Regions from separate parts of the Comamonas sp. MYb69 genome, predicted to be linked through region 1. Evidence: riboswitches for the same ligand, from Rfam matches in the RefSeq annotation. Region 1 holds a riboswitch; the other holds the start of a gene.
What was found. A riboswitch is a leader RNA that binds a small molecule or an ion and turns the genes downstream of it on or off. The one in region 1 is predicted to bind manganese.

Region 1 (5,422 bases):
GTAGCTGAACCCAGGCCGCATCTGCATGCCCCCACCCGCGCCAAGCGCCGTATCTGAAGGCGGCAGAGCAGTTTCTGCTGTCCATGCCTGCATCTTCTGCTTTAGCGGGCTGTACGGCCCTGACCCAGATCAACGAGACAAAACAAGCGATGAAAAAAGGCGGCCCGCTGTTGCGATGCCGCCTTCTGCTTCTTGCTGGCCGCGCCCGAGGGGCGCGGCCAGCAGCCATGCGCTGCTGCTTGCGATCAGTGCCCGCGCAGCTTGTGCCAGGCCTCCACCGCCAGCACCACCAGGCCACCAATGGCTGCACCAACAGCCACATGCACCAGCGTTGGGGCCAGCAGTGCCACCACGCCACCCATCGGGGCTACGGTACTCTCCAACCAGTGCTCGATCGGGCCAATGCCATGCACCAGCAGGCTGCCGCCCACCATGAACATCGCAGCCGTTCCGACAATCGACAGGCCACGCATCAGCCAGGGCGTAAACGCAATCAGGCCCCGGCCAAAAGCCTTGGCAGCGGCACTGGTCTTGCGCATCAGCCACATGCCCACATCGTCCATGCGCACAATACCGGCGACCAGGCCATAGACAAACACGGTGATCGCCAGCGCCACGGCCACCAGCACTGCAAACTGCTCCCACAGCGGCTTGCTGGCCACAGTGCCCAGCGCGATGGCGATGATTTCTGCAGACAGAATGAAATCGGTACGCACCGCACCCGCCACCTTGGCTTTTTCATAGGCCACAGGGTCCATGTTTTTCTCGCTGGCAGCCTTCACGGATGATGGCGCCACGCCCATCTGCGCAGCCTGCTCGGACTCCTTGACGGCATCATGGGGCGCCTGTTTGCCGGGCTTGTGGAACAGGCTCAGCACCTTCTCCACCCCTTCAAAACACAGAAAAGCGCCGCCAAGCATCAACAGCGGCGTGATCAACCAAGGCGCAAAAGCACTGATCAAAAGCGCTGCCGGCACCAAGATGACTTTGTTTTTGAGCGATCCCTTGGCCACCGCCCAGACCACCGGCAACTCCCGGTTGGCCTTGACCCCAGTCACCTGCTCGGCGTTCAGCGCCAGGTCATCGCCCAGCACCCCCGCCGTCTTTTGCACCGCCACCTTGGTCTGCGTGGCCACATCGTCCAGGATGGCCGTGCTCTTGCCCGCAGCCGTCTTGGTCATCAGCGCCACATCGTCAAGCAAGGTCGCAATATCATCGAGCAACATCAACAAACCAGCACCTGCCATTACGCACTCCCTGTCTAAATTCGGTGGCAAATCATAGCGATTTCACAAAGCAATGCCGTGTCAGGCCCCGTAAAACGGTGATTTCTACGTTTTGTTGGAGCTTGTTCACAAAACTTTATGCAGACCTTGTCAACAACTTCAGCCTGCGGCCCGTTGTACACCCATCTACACCAGAAAGGTGAAAGGACTGAAATGACTGAAGTGTTTGCTATTTGGCCTGAAGACGAACGTGACCGTAAGCGTGCTCCTGCCCGCTTCTGATACCAGCGCAGCCTGCAAGCGGTTGAGCCAGACCTAAAAACCCGGCACCCGCAGCGATTGCAAGCCCACTGATCTCTCTCACTTAAGCCCCGCTCTGCGGGGCTTTGTTTTGCCTGTAGCAACGCTCCTACAGCGCAAAACGCAGCCAAGCCCTCCGCCATGCCAGCAGAGGGCTTTGGCTTTTACACCGCCACCATGTGCTCGTACAGGATCAGCGAGCCAATCGCAATTAGCACCACACCACCCACCGCCTCTGCCCAGCGGCCGGTGATATTGCCCAGCACGCGGCCGACCATCACGCCCAGGGTCACCATCGCAAAGGTGGCAAAGCCGATGCTGAGCGCAACGACGGTGATGTTCACATCCAGAAATGCCAGGCCCACGCCTACCGCCATCGCGTCGATGCTGGTGGCAAAGCCGGTGGCCACCAGCAGCCAGAAGCCATGGCGCGCGGGCCGGCTCATCTCGGGCTCATCGGCGCTTTGAAAGGCACCCAGCACCATGCGGCCGCCCAGCACCAAGAGCAGCACAAAAGCAATCCAGTGGTCCCAGGCCTTCACATAATCGGCCGCGGCATAGCCCAGCGCCCAGCCCACCAGCGGCGTGATGGCCTCGATAACACCAAAGATCAGGCCGGTGCGCAGTGCCTCGGACCAACGGGGTTTGACAAGGGCAGAGCCTTTGCCAATCGCGGCGGCAAAGGCATCGGTAGACATGGCAAGCGCCAACAGGGAAATGGAAGCAGCGTTCATCGGAGGTTCTTCTAGGACAGTCGGGCATGAGCACAACGGCATGCCACCACTGCCCGACCGAGGTCGTGCTGGCATGCCGATGGTCTCGCCAACCGAAGAACGGATGTCTGCGCCACAGCATGCGAAATGCCGAGTATGTTGACGCAGACGCTTCCAGCGCGGAAGCAGGCTACTCCCCAAGGGAGCCCGCAGTCTAAACGCTGCGCAGCGCTTCGGAGCACATGGCCCCAAACGCGCCAAGTTCTTTAGGAATGGATCGCATTTCTGTCTTGCTGTTGCGGCCTGGACCCAGCAAAACGCCAGCCGCTACAAGCCGAAACATGAGCAAGCTCATGTATTGCAGCTCTCCCTTGGCACCCTCTGACAGAGGCAGCCAAGGCGTCTCCCAAGTAACAGTGTGGCACTTCACCCAGGGTTGCCCCTAGTTCATTTTCAGGTGTTTTGTATACACTTAATGTATGCATATGTGCACACAACGCATAGCCATTGAGGCCTGTTTTGTGCTGCACATGCCATGCATGGACCCGCGCACATGACGAGACAAACCCGGCCGCCAGGCCGCAAATAAGGCGCAGCTGGATGCGCCCGATCCAAGGATGTCAATGACCGATCTTGCAGCAGACCAGAACGCAGGCTTTGCCTTCAATCCCGCACAGCAGCGCCCGGCAGCGGCCGGTGCCTTGCCCGCCGGCGTATGCCCCTCGCTCTACAACAAAGACCTCGCGCCCACCAAGAAAGACAGCCGCTCCTGGGGTGCCTACAGCCTGTTCACGCTCTGGGCCAATGATGTGCACAGCCTGGGCAACTACGCCTTTGCCATCGGCCTGTTTGCGCTGGGCCTGGGCGGCTGGCAGATTCTGACGGCGCTGATGATGGGCGCCGCCTTGCTGTTTGTGCTGCTGACCTTGTCGGGCTTCATGGGCCCCAAGACGGGCGTGCCTTTTCCGGTGATGAGCCGCATCAGCTTTGGCACCCGGGGCGCGCAGATCCCGGCCTTGATCCGGGGCGGTGTCGCGATTGCCTGGTTCGGCATCCAGACCTACCTGGCCTCCAAGGTGCTCGATGTGCTGTTGATCACCCTCTTCCCCAGCCTGCAGGCGCTGCTGGCGCACCAGGTGCTGGGCCTGCCGGTGCTCGGCTGGATCAGCTTCAGCCTGCTGTGGGTGGTGCAGACGATGATTGCCTGCTGGGGCATGGAGAGCATCCGCAAGTACGAGGCCTTTGCCGGCCCGGTGATTCTGGTGACCTTTATCGCGCTGGCCGGCTGGGTGCTGTACAGCTCGGGCGGCAAGATCCAGTGGACGGCGCCCAAGCCCAGCACAGGTGCGGCGATGTGGGTGCAGATCATGGGTGCAGCCTCGCTGTGGGTCGCTATCTATGGCACCTTTGTGCTCAATTTCTGTGACTTCACCCGGGGTGCCACCTCGCGCAGCGCCGTGGTCAAGGGCAACTTCTGGGGTATCCCCATCAACATGCTGATCTTCGGCCTGATCGTCGTCGTGCTGACCGGCGGCCAGCTGGCGATCGATGGCACGCTGATCCTGAGCCCGACCGACATCGTCGAGAAGATCCCCAACAAGCCCTTGCTGGTGCTCGCCAGCCTGTCGCTGCTGATCCTGACCATCGCCGTCAACCTGATGGCCAACTTTGTCGCCCCCGCGCTGGCCCTGGCCAACCTGCTGCCGCGCCAGCTCAACTTCCGCCGCGCGGCCCTCGTCAGCGCCATCCTCGGCTTTGTGATCCTGCCCTGGAACCTCTACGATTCGCCGCTGGTGATCCTGTATTTCCTGGGCGGTCTGGGCTCGTTCCTGGGCCCACTGTTTGGCATCGTGATGGCCGACTACTGGCTGATCCGCAAGCAGCGCGTGCATGTGCCAGCGCTCTACAGCGATGACCGCAACGGCCCTTACCATTACGAAAACGGCGTCAACCGCCGCGCCATCCAGGCCCTGGTGCCCTCGGCCCTGATTGCGCTGCTTTTCGCCTTTTTGCCGGCGCTCGAATCGGTATCGCACTTTTCCTGGTTCATTGCGGCCGGGCTCGGCGGCCTGTTCTACTGGCTGCTGACGCCCAAGGGCCAGCACTATGAAGACCAGGACGGCGAGGCCATTGCCGTGAACCATGCCCAACATTGAGACGGAGTTTTTTGCATGCGCATCCTGATCGTGAACGTCAACACCACCGAGAGCATGACCGAGGCCATCGGCGCCCAGGCGCGCCGGGCAGCCGCACCGGGCACCGAGATCGTCGCCCTCACCCCGCGCTTTGGCGCCGAATCGGTAGAAGGCAATTTTGAGAGCTACCTCTGCGCTGTCGGCGTGATGGATGCCGTCATGCGCTATGACCAGCCCTTTGATGCCGTCATCCAGGCCGGCTACGGCGAGCATGGCCGCGAAGGCCTGCAAGAGCTGCTGGAAGTGCCCGTCGTCGACATCACCGAGGCTGCGGCATCGACGGCCATGTTCCTGGGCCACAAATACGCCGTCGTCACCACCTTGGACCGCGCTGTGCCCTTGATCGAAGACCGGCTCAAGCTGGCCGGGCTGGATGCGCGCTGCGCCTCGGTGCGCGCCAGCGGCATGGCCGTGCTGGAGCTCGAGAGCCAGCCCGAGCGCGCGGTCGATGCCATCGTGCAGCAGGCCGCCAAGGCCGTGGAAGAAGACCATGCCGAAGTGATCTGCCTGGGCTGCGGCGGCATGGCCGAGCTCGAAGACAAGGTGCGCAGCCGCACCGGCGTGCCCGTGGTCGATGGCGTGGCTGCCGCGGTGACCATTGCCGAATCGCTGGTGCGCCTGGGCCTCAAGACCTCCAAGGTGCGCACCTATGCGCCGCCGCGCGCCAAGCGCATTACCGGTTTTCCGCTGCCCGATTCGCTGGGCCGCTAAACGGCTCCGTCTCCCAGCCTCTGTTTACTCCAACCGCCCTGCTCCGCAGGGCTTTTTTCTGGCTGGGTGAGTGCCAGGCAGCGTCATTGACTGGTCTTGAAGCCTTGGGTTGCCGCCCAGGCCGCCACATCATCGCGGCGAATGGCGGCTGCCATCAGCTGCGGGAAGGCATCCGGCGTGCAGGCAAAGGAAGGCACGCCCAAGGCCGCTAGCTTGGCGGCCAGTGCGGCATCATAGGCGGGCGCGCCTTCGTCGCTCAGCGCCAGCAAGGTGATGA
Region 2 (5,422 bases), on a different contig from region 1:
CTGCAGCTGGCCGTGCTGGCCAAGGGCTACAACATCGGTCTCAATATCGATGCCGAAGAAGCCGACCGCCTGGAGCTGTCGCTGGACCTGCTGGAAAAGCTCTGCTTTGCGCCCGAGCTGGCCGGTTTTGCCGGTATCGGTTTTGTCGTGCAGGCCTACCAAAAGCGCTGCCCCTATGTGCTGGCCTTCATCATCGACCTGGCCCGCCGCAGCCAGCACCGGCTGATGGTGCGCCTGGTCAAGGGCGCCTACTGGGACAGCGAGATCAAGCGCGCCCAGATCGACGGCCTGGAAGGCTACCCGGTCTACACCCGCAAGGCCTATACCGATGTGTCCTACCTGGCCTGCGCACGCCAACTGCTGGCCGCGCCCGATGCGGTCTACCCCCAGTTCGCCACGCACAACGCCCACACCTTGGCCACCATCTACCACCTGGCCGACCCGGCCCGCTACCAGCCCGGCCAGTATGAGTTCCAGTGCCTGCACGGCATGGGCGAGCCGCTGTACGAGCAGGTCGTGGGCCGCAACGCCAGCGAAAACCTGGGCCGCCCCTGCCGCATCTATGCCCCGGTGGGCACGCATGAAACCCTGCTGGCCTACCTGGTGCGCCGCCTGCTGGAGAACGGTGCCAACACCAGCTTTGTGAACCGCATTGCCGACCAGGACATCCCCCTGGCCAAGCTGGTGGAAAACCCCGTGACCACCGCCCAGCAATGGGCGCAGAGCGAAGGCCAGCTGGGCCTGCCCAACCCGCACATTGCCCAGCCGCGCGCGCTGTATGGCGCAAGCCGCAGCAATTCGGCAGGGCTCGACCTGTCCAACGACAACCGCCTGCGTGCGCTGCAGCAAGACCTGCAAGCCAGCGCCCAGATGGCCTGGCATGCCCAGCCGATGCTGGCCGATGGCGCGCCCGCCTCCACCCAGGCCAGCGAACCGGTGCTGAACCCGGCCGACCACAGCGACCAGGTCGGCACGGTCACGCAGGCATCGACCGAGCAGGTGGAGTTTGCACTGGCCGCCGCCCAGGCCGCCGCCGCCCGCTGGCAGGCCACCCCGCCCGCCCAGCGCGCCGATTGCCTCGCCCAGGCCGGTGACCTGCTTGAAGCCCATATGCCCACCCTGATGGGTGTGCTGGTGCGCGAGGCCGGCAAGACCTGCGCCAACGCGATTGCCGAGGTGCGCGAGGCCGTGGACTTTCTGCGCTTTTACGCCGCCCAGGTGCGCAGCTGGGGCCAGGCGGATTACCAGGCGCTGGGCCCGGTGGTCTGCATCAGCCCCTGGAACTTCCCGCTGGCCATCTTCAGCGGCCAGATTGCCGCCGCGCTGGCCGCCGGCAACACCGTGCTGGCCAAGCCAGCCGAGCAGACCCCGCTGATCGCCGCTGCCGCCGTGCAGGCGCTGTGGCAGGCCGGCGTGCCGCGCGATGTGTTGCAGCTGCTGCCGGGCACCGGCGAGACCGTGGGTGCCCGCCTGGTGGGCGACCACCGCGTGCAGGCCGTCATGTTCACCGGCTCGACCGAGGTGGCTCGCATTCTGCAAAAGACGCTGGCCCAGCGCCTCGATGCCCAAGGCCAGCCCGTCACCCTGGTGGCCGAGACCGGCGGCCAGAACGCGATGATCGTGGATTCGTCCGCGCTGGCCGAGCAGGTCGTGGTCGATGTGCTGTCCTCGGCCTTTGACTCGGCCGGCCAGCGCTGCTCGGCGCTGCGTGTGCTCTGCGTGCAGGAAGAAGCGGCCGACCGCCTGCTGCACATGCTGCGCGGCGCGATGCAGGAGCTCCAGCTGGGCAACCCCTGCCAGCTCAAGACCGATGTCGGCCCCGTGATCGACGCCGAGGCCAAGGGCGTCATCGACCAGCACATTGCCCGCATGCAGGCCGCTGGCCACCAGGTCTGGCAAAACAGCGGCGCCAGCGCGCAAGGCACCTTTGTGCCGCCCACGGTGATCGCCATCGGCCAGCTCTCCGAGCTCAAGCGCGAGGTCTTTGGCCCGGTGCTGCATGTGCTGCGCTACCGCCGCGAGAACCTGCCCCAGCTGCTGGCCGACATCAATGCCACCGGCTACGCGCTCACCCTGGGCCTGCACACCCGCATTGACGAGACCATCAACCAGGTGGTCAATGCCGCGCATGCCGGCAATATCTATGTGAACCGCAACATCGTCGGCGCCGTCGTCGGCGTGCAGCCCTTTGGTGGCGAAGGCCTGTCGGGCACGGGCCCCAAGGCCGGCGGCCCGCTGTACATGCTGCGCCTGCTCAGCCGCATGCCGGCCACGGCCACCGTGGATGCGCTGGCCCACCTGCCGCGCATGGCCGGTAGCGAGGCCCCGGCCGCCCGCGCCGGCCAGCGCGGCAATGCCCACGGCCTGGAACAGGCCGATGCCGCCCCCGCCGCTGCGCTGGAGGCGCTGCAAAGCTGGGCCAGCCAGCAAGGCCAGGGCGATCTGGCAGCGCTGTGCCAGCGCTATGCCGCCCATACCGGCAACGGTTTTGCGGCCGAGCTGCCCGGCCCCACCGGGGAGCGCAATCTGTATGTGCTGAGCGGCCGTGCGCGCGTGGGCTGCGTAGCCAGCACTAGCAGCCTGCTGCTGGCCCAGCTCGCTGCCGTGCTCGCTGCTGGCTCCTCCGCCGTGTGGCCCGCGGGCAGCAGCCACGCCAGCCTGCTGGCCCAGCTGCCTACCTCGGTGCGTGCCTCGGTGCAATTGTCTGCGCACAGCGAGCAGGCCTTTGTGCAGTCCGAAGCCTTTGATGCGCTGATCGTCGATGCGGCCAGCGGCTGGCTGCCCACGGCCAGCCGCCTGGCCGGCCGCGCCGGCGCCATCGTGCCGATCACCGCCCAGGCCGCCGATGGCAGCGTGCCGCTGTTCCGCCTGCTGGCCGAGCATGCCATCAGCATCAACACCGCAGCGGCCGGCGGCAATGCCAGCTTGATGACCTTGGACTGAGGCTGAAGCTTGGGGCGTAGCCCCATCAAAAAAGGGCTCGAGATCGCAAGATCCCCAGCCCTTTTATTTATTTAGTTAGGGCGTTGCAGTGTTGCAAGCGCCGCCAGCGCTATCAGTCCATCGTCGTGAACAGCGCGGCCACCCCCAGCACCAGGAAGATCACCGCGCAGACGCGGTGGATCCAGCGGATCGGCAGTTTCTTGGTGATCTTGTCGCCAAACCAGACCACCGGCGCATTGGCCAGCATCATGCCGATCGTGGTGCCAGCAACCACCCAGTAATAAGAAGCGGGGTACTTGGCGGCCAGGCCCACGGTGGCCAGCTGGGTCTTGTCGCCCATCTCGGCCAGGAAGAACAGCAGCACCGTGGTGCCGAACACGCCCCAGCGGCCGCTGCTCTTGCCCGCTTCGTCCTCGTCGATCTTGTCGGGGATCAGCATCCAGCCGGCCATCAGGATAAAGGACACGCCCAGAATCCAGCGCAGCACATCGGGGCCCAGCATCGTGGTGATCCAGGCGCCAACGGCACCGGCCAGCGCATGGTTGACCAGCGTCGAGACAAAGATGCCCAGCACAATGAGCCAGGGTTTGCGGTATTTGGCAGCGAGGACAAGGGACAGCAGCTGTGTCTTGTCGCCCATTTCGGCAAGGGCAACGACAGCGGTCGAGAGGAGAAAGGCTTCCATGGAGTGGGGATCGTTATTGCAGCCGGATATAGCAAGACAGCATTGACCGCATCGCGACTCCGGCATTGGATCGCAACGTGGTCAATGGTCTCGCCCAGCATCCTCATCACCAGATGCCGTGTACGCCATAGGCCGCGAAGGCCCAAGTTTGTTGACGCACACTCTGCGGCGCATCGCGCGCCCAGCAGGCTACTCCCCAAAGACTGGCGCATCATACGCCCAAAAGCGATGTTGCGCCGCAACACCTACGCCCGCCAGGGAAAATACCAAGGGCTGGTTGCGGGAACTGTCAACACAGCGTAAGGCGATTCACCCATAATGGTGAAGCTCAATGTGCCCCCGGGTACACTAGAGCGCGCGGTGATCCGTCTTGGAAGTTGTCACAGGTTTGTTGATTGCATCAGGCTCCATCGCTTTTTTTACTTTTTTCGGAGTCCTCAAATGGGCAACAAACTTTACGTGGGCAACCTGCCTTACTCTTTCCGTGACAGCGATCTGGAAAGCACTTTCAGCCAATTCGGTACCGTCTCCAGCGCCAAGGTCATGATGGAACGTGACACCGGCCGTTCCAAGGGCTTCGGCTTTGTGGAAATGGGTTCGGACGCTGAAGCACAAGCTGCTATCGAAGGCGTGAACGGCCAAGGCTTTGGCGGTCGTAACCTGGTCGTGAACGAAGCACGTCCAATGGAAGCACGTCCTCCACGCAGCGGCGGCTTCGGCGGCGGTGGTGGTGGCCGTGGTTTCGGCGGTGGTGATCGCGGCGGCTTCGGCGGCGGTGGTGATCGCGGTGGCTTCGGCGGCGGTGGCCGTGGTGGCTACGGTGGCGGCAGCTACTAAGCACATCGCATCCAAAACCTCTGAGAGGTTTTGACAGTGAGATGACGGGTTTTCCCGGAAAAAAGGCCTCTTTGAGGCCTTTTTTGCATCTGGTTGCAGCTTCTGCGCCACAACTGAGGGGCACAACTATGCCATTCTCGGTTTTTATGCCAGAAAATAAAGGATGGAGCATTCCTCCATTGGGCTACTGCGATAGATGACCGGTGTTCTACAGGGCGCGATCGCATTATTTAAGAGTTATCAGGAGTCCCTCAAATGGGCAACAAGCTTTACGTCGGTAATTTGCCATACCAGGTTCGCGACAACGATCTGGAACAGGCCTTTGGTCAGTTTGGCAGCGTAACCAGCGCCAAGGTGATGATGGAACGCGACACGGGTCGCTCCAAGGGTTTCGGTTTTGTAGAAATGGGCAGCGATGAAGAAGCCCAAGCTGCGGTCAACGGTCTGAACGGTCAGCCCCTGGGCGGTCGCAATCTGGTCGTGAACGAAGCACGCCCCATGGAGCCCCGTCCTCCCCGCAGCGGCGGTGGTGGTTTTGGCGGCCCACGCGGTGGTGGCTTTGGCGGCGGCGGCGGTAACCGTGGCGGCTTTGGCGGCGGTGGTGGCTACGGCGGCGGTGGTGGCGGTGGCTACGGCGGCGGCGGTGGCTACGGCGGCGGTGGTGGCGGTGGCTACGGCGGCGGCGGTGGTGGTGGTTACGGCGGTGGCGGCGGCGGTGATCGCGGCGGCTACGGCGGCGGCGGTGGCGGCGGTGGTTATGGCGACCGCGGTGGTCGCGATGGCGGCCGTGGCGGCAATGACCGCGACTTTGGTGGTGGCGATCGTGGCGGTGAGCGCGATGGCGGCTTCCGCAGCCCCTACGGCAATGGTTCGCGCAACCGCGGCGGCAACCAAGGCTACGACAACAACGACGACTATTGATGCCTGCAGGCACAGCCCGGCGCTGTGCCGCACCGC

Region 2: it holds a riboswitch for manganese, as region 1 does, so the genes downstream of both, WH303_RS04135 (TMEM165/GDT1 family protein) here and mntP (manganese efflux pump MntP) in region 1, are expected to answer to the same signal.

The regions. Positions count from the first base shown of each region.
Region 1 covers NZ_JBBGZG010000004.1:159,991-165,412, reverse strand. Annotated here, with positions in the region: gene WH303_RS07075 (DUF808 domain-containing protein) at 246-1,247, opposite strand; gene mntP (manganese efflux pump MntP) at 1,691-2,260, opposite strand; yybP-ykoY riboswitch at 2,280-2,445, opposite strand; gene WH303_RS07065 (NCS1 family nucleobase:cation symporter-1) at 2,863-4,395, shown strand; gene WH303_RS07060 (aspartate/glutamate racemase family protein) at 4,411-5,145, shown strand; gene WH303_RS07055 (VWA domain-containing protein) at 5,229-5,422, opposite strand, start outside.
Region 2 covers NZ_JBBGZG010000002.1:457,591-463,012, reverse strand. Annotated here, with positions in the region: gene putA (trifunctional transcriptional regulator/proline dehydrogenase/L-glutamate gamma-semialdehyde dehydrogenase) at 1-2,943, shown strand, start outside; gene WH303_RS04135 (TMEM165/GDT1 family protein) at 3,056-3,628, opposite strand; yybP-ykoY riboswitch at 3,725-3,838, opposite strand; gene WH303_RS04130 (RNA recognition motif domain-containing protein) at 4,070-4,465, shown strand; partial or broken gene WH303_RS04125 (RNA recognition motif domain-containing protein) at 4,721-5,266, shown strand.